One region of the Bradyrhizobium sp. R2.2-H genome, then DNA from elsewhere that is predicted to be linked to it. Evidence: predicted binding sites of a transcription regulator. Region 1 holds the regulator's gene; each other region holds the start of a gene.
The links. The regulator PhoB, encoded in region 1, activates phosphate uptake and scavenging genes when phosphate is short. The targets are predictions, from matches to a motif close to TGTCATNNANCTGTCAT.
Positions count from the first base shown of each region.

Region 1 (6,033 bases):
TGTGGTTATGGATCCCGGATCGGCGCGCGCTTTTGGCGCGCTTGTCCGGGACGACAGTTGCTTGTGAGGCTGCAGCCGGGCTTCCAGCGCGCCTACTTCACCGCGTCGAAGCACCAGGCCAAAATGCCCTTCTGCGCATGCAGACGGTTCTCGGCTTCGTCGAAAACGACCGATTGCGGCCCGTCGATCACGTCATCCGTGACCTCCTCGCCGCGATGGGCCGGCAGGCAGTGCATGAACAGTGCATCGGGCTTGGCCAGCGACATCAGCTTGGCATTGACCTGGTAGGGCTTGAGCACGTTGTGGCGATGCTCGCCCTCCTTGTCGCCCATCGACACCCAGGTGTCGGTGACGACGCAGTCGGCGCCGCGCACGGCGGCTTCCGGATCGGTGCCGAGCACGATCGGCGCGCTTGACGTCTTGATCCAGTCGCGCATTGCCTTCTTCGGCGCGAGCTCCGGAGGCGTTGCGACGTTGAGCTGGAATTTGAAGCGCTCGGCGGCATGGGCCCAGGACGCCAGCACGTTATTGTCGTCGCCGGTCCAGGCCACCGTCTTGCCCTCGATCGGGCCGCGATGCTCCTCATAGGTCATGAGGTCGGCCATCACCTGGCAGGGATGCGACCGCCGCGTCAGGCCGTTGATCACGGGCACGGTCGCATAGGCCGCAAGCTCCAGCAGCGCCTCGTGATTGAGGATGCGGATCATGATGGCATCGACATAGCGCGACAGCACCCGCGCGGTGTCGGCGATGGTCTCGCCGCGACCGAGCTGCATCTCGGCGCCGGTGAGCATGATGGGCTCGCCGCCGAGCTGGCGCATGGCGACATCGAACGACACCCGCGTCCGCGTCGAGGGCCGCTCGAAGATCATCGCCAGCGTCTTGCCTTCGAGCGGCCTGACCGGCTGGTGCGCCTTCTGCTTCGCCTTCATGGCGGACGAGGCGGCGAGCATGCTCTTGAGCTCCGACAGCGGCAGCTCGTTGATGTCCAAAAAGTGCTTTGGAGCTTTGTTGGGCGTCTTGCTCATCAGCTTGCCGCCCGCTTGGTCTGGCTGGACGAGATCGCCGTGCAGGCGCGTTCGAGCCGCCCGACGCTGTCTTCGATCTCGGCCTCGGTCACGATCAAGGGCGGCAGGAAGCGCACGACATTGTCGCCGGCTCCGACGGTGAGCAATTTTTCGGCGCGCAGCGCCGCGACGAGGTCGCCCGAGGGCACCACGGCCTTGATGCCGATCAGGAGCCCCTCGCCGCGCACCTCGCTGACGACATCGTGATGGCGATCGATCACGGAGGCGAGCTTCTGTTTCAGCAGCAGCGACATTTTCTGCACGTGATCGAAGAAGCCGGGCTTGAGCATGACGTCGAGCACGGCGTTCGCAGCCGAGATGGCGAGCGGATTGCCGCCGAAGGTCGAACCGTGCGAGCCCGGCCCCATGCCGCGCGCAGCGTCCGCGGTGGCAAGCACTGCGCCGATCGGGAAACCGCCACCGAGCGCCTTCGCCAGCGACATCACGTCGGGCACGACGCCGGTGCGCTTGTAGGCAAAGAGTTCGCCGGTGCGGCCCATGCCGGTCTGTACCTCGTCGAAGGCGAGCAATAGGCCGCGCTCATTGCAGAGCTCGCGCAGCGCCTTCAGGAAGGCGGGAGGCGCAGAACGAACGCCGCCCTCGCCCTGGATCGGCTCGATGAGAATGCCGGCGGTGTGCGGGCCGATCGCCTTCTTCACGGCTTCCAGGTCGCCATGCGGCACCTGATCGAAGCCGTCCATCGGCGGGCCGAAGCCCTCGAGATATTTTGCAGAACCGGTTGCGGCCAGCGTCGCCAGCGTGCGGCCATGGAAGGCGCCCTCGAAGGTGATGATGCGATAGCGTTCGGGATGGCCCTTGGAGAAGTGATGGTGGCGCACCAGCTTGATCACGCCTTCCAGCGCCTCGGCGCCGGAATTGCAGAAGAACACGAAGTCGGCAAAACTTTCATTGCACAGACGCGCCGCGAGCTTCTCGCCGTCCGGGCTCTGGAACAGGTTCGACATGTGCCAGAGCTTCGTCGCCTGCTCCTGCAACGCCTTGACCAGCGTGGGATGCGCATGGCCGAGCGCATTCACCGCCACGCCGGAAGTGAAATCGAGATAGCGATCCCCATTGGTCGCGATCAACCAGCAGCCTTCTCCGCGCTCGAAACCGAGGTCGGCCCTGGCGAAAACGGGGAGCAAATGCGGCGCGGCGCTGTTGGTCATGACGTCACTTGAATGTTGCGGACGGTGTGACGCGTGCATTGCGCAACGCACCATTGACCGGCCCGGAAAACGAAACGTGCCGCCTTTTAAGGGCGGCACGTGGCACTATCTTATGCTTGGCAAGACGGGTGTCAATGCCGCCCGGAAAGCCCCGCGAAACGCTGAATCCGTAGTCTTGCGGTGCCGATTTTGCGGGTTTTTCACCACGGAACATGTGGACGCGAGTCGGCGGACTCTTGCGCGGGAGTCACGCCATATTGTAGCGTTTGGACTGTCAGATACGACATCTCGTGCAGCAGTTCTGATCCCTTAAGTCCTCATGTACCGGCGTAAACGTTCGGGCGTCTTGAGCGCGCCCGGCGAGCCTTAAGGGATTCTGGCGGCACGGGTTTTTGAAGGCTTAGGCAATCGCTGCGAAGGCCCCAGGATGGCAGGCGCGCAGCGAGGGAAAGGGTGCAATGACGGTTTTGACCTGGTCCGATGATCGCGTCGAGCAGCTGAAGAAGCTTTGGGAGGCCGGACTTTCGGCCAGCCAGATCGCGGCTGAGCTCGGCAATGTGACCCGCAATGCCGTGATCGGCAAAGTGCACCGGCTCGGCTTGTCCGGCCGCGCCAAGAGCCCTTCGTCGGCAGCGCCCCGGCCGCGCAAGGCGCGCCCCGCACAGCACATGATGCGGGTGACCCGCCCCGTTGCCCGCGGCAACACCGCGCTGGCGCAGGCCTTCGAGGTCGAGGTCGAGGCCGAACCCGTCACCTACGACAATGTGGTGCCGATGAGCCAGCGGCTGTCACTGCTGGAATTGAACGAGGCGACCTGCCACTGGCCGGTCGGCGATCCCTCGAGCCCGGATTTCTTCTTCTGCGGCGGCAAGGCGCTCTCCGGCCTGCCCTACTGCGCCCAGCATTCGCGCGTGGCGTATCAACCCGCAGCGGACCGCCGTCGCGCACCGGCGAAGCCGGGCACGCGGTGAGTTTGCGGATTTAGTTGGCTGACTGCAGCCGTCGCACGACGGTGCCTCAACACATCCGATGTCGTCCCGGACAAGCGCGCCACGGGCGCGCGCAGATCCGGGATCCATAGCCACCGCAGGATCTGGTTACGGCGACTCGGAGCTACTTTTTCGCAGGATAAGCACTGTCTGTGGTTATGGATCCCGGATCTGCGCTTACGCTTGTCCGGGACGACACCGATGTTGTAGCCGCGGCTCGCTAAACCGGCCTACGTCTGCTCCGCCTTCGCGAAACGATCGTCCAGCGCATAGCCGGCGCCGCGGACGGTACGGATCGGATCCTGCTCGCGGCCGAGATTGAGCAGCTTGCGCAGGCGGCCGATGTGGACGTCGACAGTGCGCTCATCGATGTAGATGTCACGGCCCCAGACGCTGTCGAGCAGCTGCTCGCGCGAGAACACGCGGCCGGGATGCTCCAGGAAGAACTCCAGCAGACGATATTCGGTCGGGCCGAGATCGATCGGCCGGCCCGAACGCGCCACGCGGCGCTTGTCGCGGTCGAGCTCGATGTCGCCATAGGCGAGCACGGTGGCGAGCCGCTCGGGGCTGGCGCGCCTGAGCAGGCCCTTCACGCGGGCCAGCAGCTCCGGCACCGAGAACGGCTTGACGATGTAGTCGTCGGCACCGGTCGCAAGTCCCCGCACCCGCTCGCTTTCCTCGCCGCGCGCGGTCAGCATGATGATCGGCAGTTGCTTGGTTTCGGGACGGGTGCGCAGCCGCCGGCACAGCTCGATGCCCGACAGGCCCGGCAGCATCCAGTCGAGCACGATCAGATCGGGAATGTGCTCCTTGAGGCGGGTGTCGGCGTCATCGCCGCGCATCACCGTCTCAACGTCATAGCCGTCGCCTTCGAGGTTGTAGCGAAGAAGCTCGGTGAGAGCTTCCTCGTCCTCAACCACCATAATGCGTGCGCCCATGTTGTCGTCGCTCCTTGGGTACTCGGCACCGCTTAGGTATTCGGCACCGTCGTGGCGAAGGTCGTCATGTCGCCCTTCGGCCGCTTGTCGGTGATCGCCTGACCCTCGATCATGTAGAACACGGTCTCGGCGATGTTGGTGGCGTGGTCGCCGATCCGCTCGATGTTCTTGGCACAGAACATCAAATGGATGCAGAACGAGATGTTGCGCGGATCCTCCATCATGTAGGTGAGAAGTTCGCGGAACAGCGAGGTGCAGATGGCGTCGACTTCCTCGTCGCCCTTCCACACCGCCATCGCTGCCGGCAGATCGTGCGCGGCATAGGCGTCCAGCACCGACTTGACCTGCTGCTGCACGAGGTCGGTCATGTGTTCCAGGCCGCGGAACAGTTTCAGCGGATGAAAATCCGTCTCCAGCGCCGCGACGCGCTTGCCCATGTTCTTGGCGAGATCGCCGATGCGCTCGAGATCGGTCGCGACGCGCATGGCTCCGACGATCTCGCGCAGATCAACGGCCATCGGCTGGCGCCGGGCGATGGTGAGCACGGCGCGCTCCTCGATGCGCTTCTGCAGCATGTCGAGTTCGGCGTCGGTGGCGACGACGCGCTGACCGAGCGTGACGTCGCGGCGGATCAGCGCGTCGACGGAATCGACGATCATGCGCTCGGCGATGCCGCCCATCTCGGCGACCAGGCGCGTGAGTTCCTGGAGGTCGGTATCGAAAGCCTTTGCGGTATGTTCAGAACCCATGTTCCGTCTCCTCAGCCGAACCGGCCGGTGATGTAATCCTGCGTGCGCCGGTCGCTCGGCGACGTGAAGATCTTGCTGGTGTCGTCGAACTCGATCAACTCGCCGAGATACATGAAGGCGGTCTTGTCGGAGACGCGCGCCGCCTGCTGCATGTTGTGCGTGACGATCGCGATCGTGTAGTTCTCGGACAATTCCTGGATCAGCTCCTCGACCTTGGCGGTCGAGATCGGGTCGAGCGCCGAGCACGGCTCGTCGAACAGGATCACCTCGGGCCGCACCGCGACGGTGCGGGCAATGCAGAGGCGCTGCTGCTGGCCGCCGGAGAGCGACAGGCCGGAGGCGTTGAGCTTGTCCTTGACCTCGTTCCACAGCGCGCCGCCGCGCAACGCCTTCTCCACGCGATCGTCCATCTCGGACTTCGAGATCTTTTCGTAGAGGCGGATGCCGAAGGCGATGTTCTCGTAGATCGTCATCGGGAACGGGGTCGGCTTCTGGAACACCATGCCGACCCGGGCGCGCAGCAGATTGAGGTCGAGCTTGGGGTCGAGCATGTTGGTATGGTCGAGCAACAGCTGGCCGGTGGCGCGCTGGCCCGGGTAGAGGTCGTACATCCGGTTGAAGATGCGCAGCAGGGTCGACTTGCCGCAGCCGGACGGGCCGATGAAGGCCGTGACGCGATTGGTGCCCAGTGCCAGATTGATGTTCTTCAGCGCATGGTGCTCACCGTAGTAGAAATTGAGGTTGCGCGCGGTGACCTTGGCAGGCGCCTCGGGCAGCGGCTGCGAGCCGGGATGAACGGTCGGCGCGCTTACGGAAATAGACATTTCACTCATTTTGCGGTCCTCTCGGCACCAAGGATGCGGGCGCCAATGTTCAGGGCAAGCACAGTCAGGGTGATCAGCAGCGCGCCGCTCCAGGCGAGTTGCTTCCAGTAGGCGTAGGGGCTCTGCACGAAGTTGTTGATGGTCACCGGCAGGTTGGCCATCGTCTTGTCCAGGCCGAGGCTGAAGAACTGGTTGGACAGCGCGGTGAACAGCAGCGGCGCGGTCTCGCCGGCGACGCGGGCGGTGGCGAGCAGCACGCCGGTGATGAGGCCCGAGCGCGCCGCACGGTAGGCGATG
Region 1 covers NZ_SMBR01000026.1:16,895-22,927, forward strand. The annotation lists gene argF (ornithine carbamoyltransferase) at 93-1,028, opposite strand; gene EDE08_RS37155 (aspartate aminotransferase family protein) at 1,028-2,236, opposite strand; gene EDE08_RS37160 (GcrA family cell cycle regulator) at 2,695-3,207, shown strand; gene phoB (phosphate regulon transcriptional regulator PhoB) at 3,456-4,163, opposite strand; gene phoU (phosphate signaling complex protein PhoU) at 4,196-4,912, opposite strand; gene pstB (phosphate ABC transporter ATP-binding protein PstB) at 4,924-5,745, opposite strand; gene pstA (phosphate ABC transporter permease PstA) at 5,742-6,033, opposite strand, start outside.

Region 2 (6,033 bases), on a different contig from region 1:
GAACTGTCCGTCGCCGACATCGACGTAGACGCCCTTGATGGCCTCGAAGCCGCCGGGATAGGTCTTGCGGACGTTGCGCAGGGTGACGTTAGCCATGGGATTTTCCGGGGAATAGCGAATAGGGAGTGGCGAATGGGGACAGGTTGGTACGCAAGGCGGACGCAGCGACCCCATTCGCTGCTCGCCACTCACTATTCGCCATCTTCACTTTTCCGTCTCGACCAGTCCGCGCACGAACAGCTTCTGCATGACGACGACGACGAACACCGGCGGCAGCATGGCCAGCACGGCGGTCGCCATCACGATCGGCCATTCCGTCAGCGCGTCGGTGGTGGTGATCATCTTGCGGATGCCGATCTGGATGGTCTGCATGTCGTCGCGCGTGGTGATCAGCAGCGGCCAGAGATACTGGTTCCAGCCGAGGATGAACAGGATCACGAACAGCGCCGCCATGTTGGTGCGCGACAGCGGCAGCAGCGTATCCCAGAAGAAGCGGAAGGGACCTGCGCCGTCGATGCGTGAGGCCTCCAGCAGCTCGTCCGGCACCGTCATGAAGAACTGGCGGAACAGCAGCGTCGCGGTGGCCGAGGCGATCAGCGGCAGCGACAGGCCGGCATAGCTGTCGAGCATGTGCAGGTCGGCGACGATCTTGTAGGTCGGATAGATGCGGACCTCGACCGGCAGCATCAGGGTGATGAAGATCAGCCAGAACAGCGCCATCCGGAACGGAAAGCGGAAATACACGATCGCATAGGCCGAGATGATCGAGATCGCGATCTTGCCGACCGCGATCAGGAGCGCCATCACCAGCGAGTTCAACATCATGTTGCCGACCGGCTCGCGGGTCGAGCCGCTCGTGCCGACGAAGATCGTCTGGTAGTAGGTCTCGAGGAAATGACCACCCGGCAGCAGCGACATCTGGCCGTTGGCGATCACCGCGTTGTCCTGGGTGGAGGCGACGAAGGCGAGATAGACCGGGAAGGCGACGATCGCGATCCCGATCCAGAGGATGATGTGGGCAATGTAGCGCCGAAAGCCTTCTTCCTCGACCATATCAGTAGGTCACCTTGCGTTCGACGAAGCGGAACTGGATGCCCGTCAGCACGATGACCATGAACATCAGGATCACCGATTGCGCCGCGGAGCTGCCGAGGTTTCCGCCGAGCAGGCCGTCTGTATAGACCTTGTAGACCAGCGTCTCGGTCGACTTGCCGGGGCCGCCCCGGGTCATGGTGTCGATGATGCCGAACGTATCGAAGAAGGCGTAGACGATGTTGACGACCAGGAGGAAGAAGATGGTCGGCGACAGCAGCGGGAAGGTCACGGTCCAGAACCGCCGCATCGGGCGTGCGCCGTCGATCGCGGCAGCCTCGAGCACGCTTCTGGGGATGCTCTGGAGGCCGGCGAGGAAGAACAGGAAATTGTAGGAGATCTGCTTCCACGCGGCGGCGAGGATGATCAGCGCCGCGGCCTGGTCGCCGTCGAGCAGCGGATTCCAGTCGATGCCGAGGGCCCGTAGATAGCGCGAGAGCACGCCCAGCGAGGGATGCAGCATGAAGATCCAGAGCACGCCGACGACCGGCGGCGCCACCGCATAGGGCCAGATCAGCAGCGTACGGTAGAGCATCGAGCCGCGCAGCGGCTTGTCCGCCATCACGGCGAGCAGCAGCGCGAACGACAGCGACGACACCGCGATCGCGAACGAGAAGAAGAAGGTGCGCAGGATCGCCTCGAAATAGGCGGGCTCCCTAAACAGGTCGATATAGTTCTCGAACCAGACGAAGCTGGTCGAGAGGCCGAAGGCATCCTGGAGCAGGAAGGACTGGATCACCGCCTGCAAGGCAGGCCAATAGAAGAAAATCAGGACGATCGCGAGCTGCGGCGCAACCAGCGCGTAGGGCAACAGCTTGGATTGGAAAATGGCTTGCTTTTGCATGATGCCCGCAGCAGCGGCAGGCCGGCTTCACCGGCCTGCCGCTTGTCGCCTTACTTCACGGCGGTCTTTTCGAACTGCCGCAACATCGTGTTGCCGCGCTCGACGGCCGAATCCAGCGCCTGCTTGGCGGTCTTCTTGCCGGCCAGCGCCTGCTCGATCTCTTCCGCCCAGACGTCGCGGAGCTGGACCATGTTGCCGAGGCGCAGGCCGCGCGAATTCTCGGTCGGCTCCTTGTTGGTCAGCTCGAGCAGCGGGGTCTCGAGATAGGGCTGGTCCTTGTAGAAGCCTTCGGCCTTGGCCTTCTCATAGGCCGCCTTGGTGATCGGCAGATAGCCCGACGATTTGTGGATGTAGACCTGACGATCGGTATCGGAGAGGAAAGTCAGGAACTTCGCCACACCTTTGTATTCTTCCGCCGACTTGCCGCCCATGATCCAGAGCGAGGCGCCGCCGATGATCGAGTTCTGCGGCGCGCCCTTCACGTCGGGATAATAGGGCATCGGCACCGCGGTGAAGGCGAACTTGGCCTGCGCCTTGACGTTGCCGAAGAAGGCCGAGGAGGTCAGGTAGAGCGGGCATTCGCCTGACGTGAAGCGACCTTCGCCGGTATTGGTGCGGCCGGCATAGTCGTAGGTCTTGTCCTTCTGGAGCTCGACCAGATTTTCGAGATGCTTGACCTGCAGCGGGCCGTTGAAGGAGAGCACGGTGTCGAAACCGTCGAGGCCGTTGGCCTTGGTCGCCAGCGGCACGTTGTGCCAAGCGGAGAGCTGCTCGAGATTGACCCAGGTGACCCACGAGTTCGAGAAGCCGCAGGTCGCGTGGCCGGCCGCCTTCAGCTTCTTGGCGGCATCGAACACCTCAGGCCAGGTCTTCGGGATCTCGACATTTGCCTTCTTCAGCTCGTCGAGGTTGACCCACATCACGGTCGACGACGAGTTGAAGGGGAAGGACAGCATCTCGCCCTTCGAGGTCGAATAATAGCCGGTGATCGCGGGCAGATAGGCCTTCGGATCGAACTTCTCGCCGGTCTCGGCCATCAGCTTGTAGACCGGCTTCACGGCGCCGGTCGCGGCCATCATGGTGGCGGTGCCGACCTCGAACACCTGCATGATGTGCGGCGCGTTGCCGGCGCGGAACGCCGCGATGCCGGCGTTCATCGTGTCGGCGTAGTTGCCCTTGTAGGTCGGGATCACCTTGTAGTCGCTCTGCGCAGCGTTGAAGTCGTTGGCGAGCTTGACGATGACGTCGTTGTTGGCGCCGGTCATCGCGTGCCACCACTGGATTTCGGTCACAGCCAGCGCCGGCGAAGCCGACAAGCCGACCGTGAGTGCAAATGCGGCGGCCGCACCAAAATGTCGAAGAGCCATCAAGAATCCTCCCTTGCCCGTCACTAAAGAAGCGCTTGCGCTAGCAGCACCATATGACGTTCACATGACTGTGTAAGCGGCCGAAACGAAAGCGGCAAGCGCTGGAAAAGGGAAGCCGGAAAATAGGCGAGGACGTGCGCGGACAGCCGCAGCCGTTCGCGCTGCACGCGTGTGGGTCGCGCCGCAGTGCGGCATCGGTTGATGTGAGGTCGGCAACCAGCCGCGGGCTCCAAACCTCTCCCGCTTTGCGGGAGAGGTCGGCGCGCTCCGGGCGATGCGAAGCATCGTCCCGCGCGCCGGGTGAGGGCTTTATCCTCTGGGGGATTGTCCCTTCGCGGAGACACCCTCTCCCCAGCCCTCCCCCGCAAGCGGGGGAGGGAGCGCACCTCCGGCGACGCTCGCGATCTTATTTGATCGCGCCACTCAGCGCTTGCGCTCGGGGCCGCAGACAGTGCCTTTCGCGACCATCGCCTCGATTTCGGCCTTGGAATACCCGAACTCGCCGAGCACCTCGGCCGCGTGCTGGCTGAATTTCGGCGGCAGGCGGCGCAGGCTCGGCTTTGAGCGATCGAGCCGGATCGGCGAGGCCACGCCCTTGTACCAATCCTTCTCGATAATATCGCCGCGCGCGATCGTGTGCGGGTTGGTCAACGCCTGGTCGATCTTCTGCACGGGGCCAGCGGGCAGGCCGGCCGCGAGCAGGCGATTGCACAGCGGCTCGGCCTCGTGCTGGCTGAACACGGCGGCGAGCTCGGCACGCAGCGCCTCGCGATTGGCGATGCGGTCCTTGTTGCGGGCAAAGCGCGGGTCGGTGCCGAGCTCGGGCTTGCCGATCTCCTTGGCCAGCTTGCGGAAGGTGCCGTCATTGCCGACGCCGATGAAGATGTTGTCGGTCTTGGTCGGGAAGATCGCGTAGGGCACGAGGTTCGGGTGCTCGTTGCCGGTGAGACCAGGCGGCTTGCCATGCATGAAATAGTTGGCGGTGTGCGGATGCATGATGGCAAGGCCGGTCTCGTACAGCGTCGTCTCCAGGAACTGGCCCTTGCCGGAGCGCTGCCGCTCCGAAAGCGCCATCAGGATGCCGATCGCCGCATAGAGTCCCGTGGTGATGTCGACCAGCGGCACGCCGATCCGCATCGGCCCGCTCTCGGGCGAGCCGGTCGCCGCGATCATGCCGGTCATGGCCTGGATGATGGCATCATAGCCGGGATTGCCGCCGCGCGGGCCGTCGGCACCGAAACCGCAGATCCGGCAATGCACGAGGCGCGGGAATTTTTCGCGCAAGCTCTCGTTGCCGATGCCCCACTTCTCCAGGGTGCCCGGCTTGAAATTCTCGATCAGGACGTCGGCGGTCTCCAGCATCTTCAGCAGCACGACGCGCCCGCCCTCGGAGGCGAGGTCGAGGCCGATCGAGCGCTTGTTGCGGTTGATGCCGACGAAATAGGCCGCGTCCTCCTCGTGGAACGGAGGGCCCCATTCGCGCACCTCGTCGCCCGCGGGCGGCTCGACCTTGATCACGTCGGCGCCATGGTCGGCGAGGATCTGGGTGCAATAGGGACCACCGAGCACGCGCGTAAGATCGATGACGCGCAGTCCGCTCATGGCACCTGGGGCGGCTTCAGAACTCATGCCTTCGCTTCTCCTGTGTCGAGGTTCGGTCACAGGCCTAGCGAGGTTTGCCAGGAGCAGCAATGGCTCCCGGCGTAGGGCCGCATGCGCGGTCGCGCGTCAATGTCGCGGCGTGGCAAAACGACGGAGGCCGGCCCGCGGAGGTCCCGGGGCCAGCCCATCCGCACTTTCGATCAGACGACCGTCAGGCGAACGTCGACATTGCCGCGCGTGGCATTGGAGTAAGGGCACACCTGATGCGCCTTTTCGACCAGCGCCTCGGCCTCGGCGCGGGCAAGGCCCGGCAGCGAGACGGCCAGATCGATGTCGAGGCCGAAGCCGCCTTCGGAGCGCGGGCCGATGCCGACGGTGGAGGTGACGGAGGCGTCGGCCGGAACCTTCGGGCCGCCCTGCGAAGCCACGAACTTCATCGCGCCGATGAAGCAGGCGGCATAGCCGGCCGCAAACAGTTGCTCGGGATTGTTGCCGGCGCCGCCACCACCGCCGAGCTCCTTCGGCGTGGTGAGCTTGACGTCGAGCGCGCCGTCGAGGGTCGCGGCATGGCCGTCGCGGCCGCCGGTGGCCTTGGCGCTGGTCTTGTAGAGGACGTTCACGGACATTGTGGTCTCCCTGGGGTTTGGGGGTAGGGTGCGATATTTATTGCAGGCAATTAGATTGTACGCAATTGAAATTGCGCCGTCTCACATTTAATTGTTCGCAATTGAATGTGCCGCCGACCGGCCCCACAATGCGGCCGAACCTCGTGAGATTCTGCAATGGCCCGGAAACCATCGGCAGCGGACGCGCCGCTGCGGCTCGACAACCAGATCTGCTTTGCGGTTTATTCCGCAGCGCATGCCTTCAACCGCGTCTACAAGCCGCTGCTCGACCGGCTCGGCCTGACCTATCCGCAATATCTGGTGATGCTGGTGCTGTGGGAGCGCGACGACGTGCCGGTCAAGGACATCGGCGAGAAGCTATTCCTGGATTCGGGCACGCTGACGCCGCTGCTCAAGCGGCTCGAGGCCGCCCATCTCGTCAAGCGCACGCGCTCCAACGAGGACGAGCGTCAGGTGCTGATCGCGCTGACACCGCAGGGATACGCGCTCAAGGAAAAGGCCC
Region 2 covers NZ_SMBR01000007.1:225,441-231,473, reverse strand. The annotation lists gene EDE08_RS19815 (sn-glycerol-3-phosphate import ATP-binding protein UgpC) at 1-96, opposite strand, end outside; gene ugpE (sn-glycerol-3-phosphate ABC transporter permease UgpE) at 205-1,053, opposite strand; gene ugpA (sn-glycerol-3-phosphate ABC transporter permease UgpA) at 1,055-1,936, opposite strand; gene ugpB (sn-glycerol-3-phosphate ABC transporter substrate-binding protein UgpB) at 1,987-3,303, opposite strand; gene EDE08_RS19795 (CaiB/BaiF CoA transferase family protein) at 3,727-4,932, opposite strand; gene EDE08_RS19790 (organic hydroperoxide resistance protein) at 5,106-5,531, opposite strand; gene EDE08_RS19785 (MarR family winged helix-turn-helix transcriptional regulator) at 5,688-6,033, shown strand, end outside.
Region 2: the regulator PhoB is predicted to act here: its motif matches at 3,357-3,373, upstream of ugpB (sn-glycerol-3-phosphate ABC transporter substrate-binding protein UgpB).

Region 3 (6,033 bases), on a different contig from region 1:
CGCATTCTCATGGCTGCCGGTGAATACGACCTTGGAGAAGTAGGCCTCGGGATCGACGCCCATCTGGTTCAGCTTGAATCGGGGCATGTTGTTGCCCGACGTCGAGTTCGGGTCGACGAGCCCGAGGTTCTTGCCCTTGAGGTCCTCGACCTTCTGGTAAGGCGATTTCGCCAGCACATAGAAAACCGAGTAGTAGCCCTTTGAGCCGTCAGCATTGACCTCGATCGCGAAAGCATCGGTCTTGACACCGGTCAGCCGGGCGCGGGCGAAGGCTGCAGGGCCGTAATAGCCGATCTGGATATTCCCGGCGCGCTGGCCTTCGATCACGGCGGCGTAGTCGTTGGCGACGCGCAGCGTGACCTTCGTGCCGAGCTCCTTCGACAGATAGTTGATGAAGGGCGTAAAGCGCTCGGTGACGCCGGAGGCGTTCTCGGCGGGAACCACGGCGAGAGTGATCTCCGGGTACTTCTTCCGCCAGTCTTCGGCGGAGGCGGAGGTGGTGAAGGCCAGGGCCGCGGCACCGGCAAGAATCAATCGACGAGTAATCATGATACCCCTCTTCTTCAGCTGGAGTTCGTTTGACGCGAAACGTTGAGTGTGTGCTTCCGCCGCTCAGGCGGCGGCAGCGCTGCCGAGCGCAGGAACCTCCTCGGGCGCGGCGGCCGGCGCAGCGCCCATGGCCTCGTTGGCCTCGAGATCGTAGAGCTCGCGCGCGACCTGGTCGGTCAGTGCCGACGGCGCGCCGTCGAACACCACGCGGCCCGCGGCCATGCCGATCAGGCGGTCGCAATAGCTGCGGGCGAGATCGAGCGAATGCAGGTTGCAGAGCACGGTGATGCCGAAATGCTTGTTGATGCGCAGCAGCGCATCCATCACGATCTTGGTGTTGCGCGGGTCGAGCGAGGCGATCGGCTCGTCGGCCAGAATAATATCGGGCTGCTGCACCAATGCGCGGGCGATCGCCACGCGCTGCTGCTGGCCGCCCGAGAGCTGATCGGCGCGCTGGGCGGCGAGCGAGGCGATGTCGAACTGTTCCAATGCGGACATCGCCAGCGCCTTGTCCTGCTCGGGCCAGGCCTGCAGCAGCGAGCGCCAGGCCGGCATCGTCGCGAGGCGTCCCATCAGCACATTGGTGAGCACGTCGAGCCGGCCGACCAGGTTGAACTGCTGGAAAATCATGGCCGAACGGGCCCGCCACTGCCGCAGCTCCTTGCCGCGCAACGCGGTGACGTCGAGGCCGTCGAACAGGATGCGGCCCTGCGACGGTGCCGCAAGGCGGTTGATCGTCCGCAACAATGTCGACTTGCCGGCGCCGGATCGCCCGATTACACCGACGAAGCCGCCGGGGGAAACCTCAAACGAAGCGTCGTCCACCGCGGCTTTCGCGCCGAAGCGACACGTCAGACCATCGACCACCAGCATGCGGGACTCCAGAGTAGCTGGAGCCAATCGCTAACGTCCATGCTTAACACTTGTGTGACACGGCCGTTGCAGCGCAGCGATCCTGCACACGCCATCCCCCGTCATCTCCACGTCATGACATTGTCATGAATCCACTCGAAGAGGAACGCCCGCCCTCGCAGCTCGGATGCAACATGGCCGTCAAAGCTCTTTCGGTTCAGCCGACCATCGACCCCTCGGCCAAACTGCATGAGACCCGGCTCGGCGCCTATACCGAGGTTGGCGCGCGCACGATCCTGCATGAAGTGGCGATGGGCGATTACTCCTATGTCGTCAACGATTCGCAGATCACCTACACCACCATCGGAAAGTTCTGCTCGATCGCGGCGATGACGCGCATCAATCCCGGCAACCATCCGATGCACCGCACGACACAGGCGCACTTCACCTACCGCTCCAGCGCCTATTTCGACGGTGAGAGCGACGATGCCGAGTTCTTCGACTGGCGGCGCCAGCATCATATCCATATCGGCCACGACGTCTGGGTCGGCCATGGCGCGATCGTGTTGCCGGGTCGCAACATCGGCACTGGCGCGGTGATCGCCGCCGGCGCCATCGTCACCAAGGACGTGCCGGCCTACACCATCGTCGCCGGCAATCCGGCCCGTATCGTGCGGCGACGGTTCTCGGAGGAGATCGCCGGGCGCCTTGCGAAGCTCGCCTGGTGGGACTGGGATCACAACAAATTGCGCGAGGCGCTGCCCGATTTCCGCAAGCTCGGGATTGAAGATTTTCTTTCGACATACGAAGCACGGGCGAGCTCTCTCACCAATCTTCCCAGCAAACGAAGCGCGATCGCGTGACAGACATATTCCTCGAAGGCGGCCGGGCCCTGATCGGCGCCGAGTTCGTCGAAACCTCAATCCTCGTATCGGGAACGGATATTGCGCGGGTCGATGCTTCGCGCGGACGGGCGCGGCTGGCGATCGATGCCCGCGACCTGCTGGTGCTGCCCGGCATCGTCGATCTGCATGGCGATGCCTTCGAGCGACAGATGATGCCGCGCGCCGGCGTCGATTTTCCGATCGACGTCGCGCTCGCCGACAGCGACCGCCAAGCGATCAGCAACGGCATCACCACCGTCTTTCACGCCACGACCTGTTCCTGGGAGCCGGGCCTGCGCAGCGCCGACAATGCGCGCGGCCTGATGGAGGCGATCGAGCGGCAGCGCCCGCAATTCGCCGCTGACACCCGCTTCCATCTGCGGCACGAGACCTACAATCTCGACGCCGAGGCCGAGATCGCCCAGTGGCTCGCCGAGGGCCGCGTCGACCTGTTTGCTTTCAATGACCACATGGACGGCACCGTCGCCGACATGGCCAAGCCGCGCAAGCGCAACCGCATGGTGGAGCGCACCGGACTTTCAGCTGAGGAATTCGACCGGCTGGTTGAGCACGTGGTTTCTCGCGCCGACGAGGTGCCCGCTTCGATGTCGCGCCTCGCCGCTTCTGCGCGCGCGGCCGGCGTGCGGATGCTCTCCCACGATGACGCAACGCCGGCGATGCGCCGGGAGTTTCGCGAACTCGGCGCTGACATCGCGGAGTTTCCGATCAACGAGGAGACGGCGCGGGCGGCAGCGAGCCACGGCGATGCCATCGTCTACGGCGCGCCGAACGTCGTGCGCGGCGGCAGTCACACCGGCTGGACCAGGGCATCCGACATGATCGCCAAGGGGCTCTGCTCGGTGCTGGCGTCGGACTATTATTATCCCGCACAGCTGCTCGCCGCGTTCCGCCTCGCCGCCGATGGCGTGGTGCCGCTGGCACAGGCCTGGGATCTGGTCTCCGCCGGCCCGGCGCGCGCGACCGGCCTTGCCGATCGCGGCATGCTCGCGGAAGGACGCCGCGCCGACATTCTCCTCGTCGACGACAGCGTGAAGCTGCGGCCGCGGCTGATCGCAGTGATCTCGGGCGGCAAACTCGTGCACCTCACCGACGCGACAAGGCTGCTCACTGCCGTAGCGGCGCCGCGCGAGGCTGTCGTCGCGGCTTAAATTGGCTATGCTGAGGTGATGACAGGTTTCCCCCGCTACGCGATCTATTTTGCCGCCGGCGCCGACGGCGCCCTCTCCCGCTTCGGCGCCGAGCTGCTCGGCTATGACGCCCGCACGGGCGACGAGGTGCCGTTCCCGCGCGAGGCGCTGCAGATTGCTCCGGACTGGCACGACCTCACCACCGATCCCCGCAAATACGGCTTTCACGCCACGCTGAAGGCGCCGATGGCGCTGGCATCGGGCAGGACCGAGGCCGAACTCATGGCGGCCTGCGCGACGTTCGCCGGCCAATCGCGGACAATTCCCTTGATCCGCCCCGTCGTCGATACCATCAGCGGCTTCATCGCCGTCATTCCTCCCGAGCCGGTCGACGCTCTCCAGCAGCTTGCCGCCGATTGCGTCCGTGAATTCGACTCCTTTCGCGCGGCCCTCACCGCGGAGGATCGTGCGCGGCGCAAGCCCGAAAAACTCACCGAGCGGCAGCGCGATTATCTCGACCGCTGGGGCTACCCTTACGTGATGGAGGAATTCCGCTTCCACATGACGCTCACGGGACGGCTGGATGCAGAGCGCCGCGGGCCGATTCTGGAGATGTTACGGGCCCGGTTTGCGTCGCTTCATCTCGGCGCGCTGACGATCGACCGCCTCGCATTGTTCAAGCAGGACGAGGCGAAGGCCCGCTTTCGCATCATCGGCGAGTGGGCGTTGACGCGGTAGGCGCCGCACTCTCAGCTCCCGAGATTGAAGGCGAGCGCCACGGCTCCGACCAGGACGAGGCTGGTCGCCCAGACCGCATCCAGATTGAACCAGCTTCGCGAGACGAACTTCAATCCCAGATAGCGGTAGACCAGCCAGGCCAGACATCCACCGGCGCTGACCATCGCGATAACGTGCACCAGCGACACCAGCACCGCCATTCCGACATTTGCTTTCATCAACTCGCCCGCCGCCTGATGGCCGGCATCGAGCTCGAAGGCCCGGCATAGCCCGAGATAGATCGGCACCAGCATCAAGGCGGCGCCATGGGCAATGGCGACGGCAAATGACCACAGCGCCAATTGCGTCGGCGGAATTCGTGCCAGCGCACGCGGATGACGCCGGTCGACCAGCCGATAGACGCCGAAGCCGATGACGAGAAGGCTCGCGACCAGCTGGATCGGACGCTGCCACTCCGCCAGCACGAGCAGGAACGCAAATGGCAGCAGCACGAGAAGCGTTGCAAGGAGATGGCCGGCCGACAGGGCCCACAGCGCGTGGAAAAGCGCGCGCGGGCTCTTGTCCATGAGCCCGGCCGAAACAGCGAGCGGCCATCCCATCCCCGGATTGATCCCGTGGTAGAGACCGCTCGCAACAAGCACGAGCCACAGCCAGCCGAGTGCCGGGCTCGCGTGTCCCCAATCTAGACCGACGGGTAGCAAAAGGAGTCCGTCGAACAATCGCCGCCCTCGAGCCTGATCTGGTGCGCACGATATCCGTCGGGGAAGCTCACGAAATAGTCCTTGTCGAGCTCGAGGCCGCCGTTGCGACCGACATTGGCCATGACCTCCACGCCCGGAACCCCATCGGGATAGAACTGGTCATCCCAGGTGGAATAGAGGGAATTGGTCCAGTAGACGCGCCTGCCATCGCGGCTGATCTCGACCATCTGCGGACCCGCCGCAAATGCCTTGCCGCTCGGATGCGGCGTGCGGCGCGCGATACCGCCGATGTGGACCGAGCCCGCGTGCTTCGGCTTGCGCGGATCACTGACGTCGTACTGGCGCATTTCACCCGTGCCCCAGCACGAGACATAGAGAAACCGGTCATCCATCGACAGGTCGATGTCGGACACCAGCGGCGGCACGGCGCCAAATCCCTGGAGCAGCGGCGGGAGTTTTTCCTTTGGCGCGGGCTCGGGTGGGATCGTCGCCGTCTTCTCCGCATGGAATTTCCCGCCTTCTCGCCACCACGTCCAGATCGATGCTTCGAGATTCGTGGTGTCGACCACGACGCCGACGAAGCCGTACTCGCGAACCGGATCGTGCGCCGGTCGTACCTCCAGCGCCATTTGATGATTGGCGCCGAGGTCAATGGTCTGGACGTTGCGGCGTGCACGAAGATCCCAGAAGTGGAGACGATGTCCATATTTGTTCGCAAGCAGATCTTCCGGGACGATCCCGTTCTCGAATTGTGGCGGCAATGCCCATTCGCTCGTCACCATGTAGTCGCGCGGCAGATTCCACCAGAAATCATAATGCAGCGTCTGTGGACCGCGGTCGATCTCCCATCGTCCGAGGACCTCGAAGGTCTCGCAATCCATGATGAAGACGCCGGGAGGGCCGTCGGTGCCGTCCTTGCCGCCGCCGCCCAGCGTGCTCACGTAGATGCCGTCCGGCCCGCAATGGATCGTGTGTGGCCGCGAGTAGCCGGTCTTCTTGAAGACTTCCTCTGGCTCGATGATCTTGTGGATCTTGGCTTTGGTCGGATCGGGCTTGGTATCGATGATGTAGATGCGCGACGAACGCAGCCCGGGAATGATGAGATAGCGCCGCTCGATGAAGGCATGTCCGGCGAGCGGTGACAAGGCGGAGGAGCACGCA
Region 3 covers NZ_SMBR01000011.1:123,124-129,156, forward strand. The annotation lists gene phnD (phosphonate ABC transporter substrate-binding protein) at 1-549, opposite strand, end outside; gene phnC (phosphonate ABC transporter ATP-binding protein) at 613-1,422, opposite strand; gene EDE08_RS26715 (transferase hexapeptide repeat family protein) at 1,596-2,264, shown strand; gene EDE08_RS26720 (alpha-D-ribose 1-methylphosphonate 5-triphosphate diphosphatase) at 2,261-3,454, shown strand; gene EDE08_RS26725 (DUF1045 domain-containing protein) at 3,473-4,171, shown strand; gene EDE08_RS26730 (hypothetical protein) at 4,183-4,770, opposite strand; gene EDE08_RS26735 (selenium-binding protein SBP56-related protein) at 4,854-6,033, opposite strand, start outside.
Region 3: the regulator PhoB is predicted to act here: its motif matches at 1,533-1,549, upstream of phnC (phosphonate ABC transporter ATP-binding protein).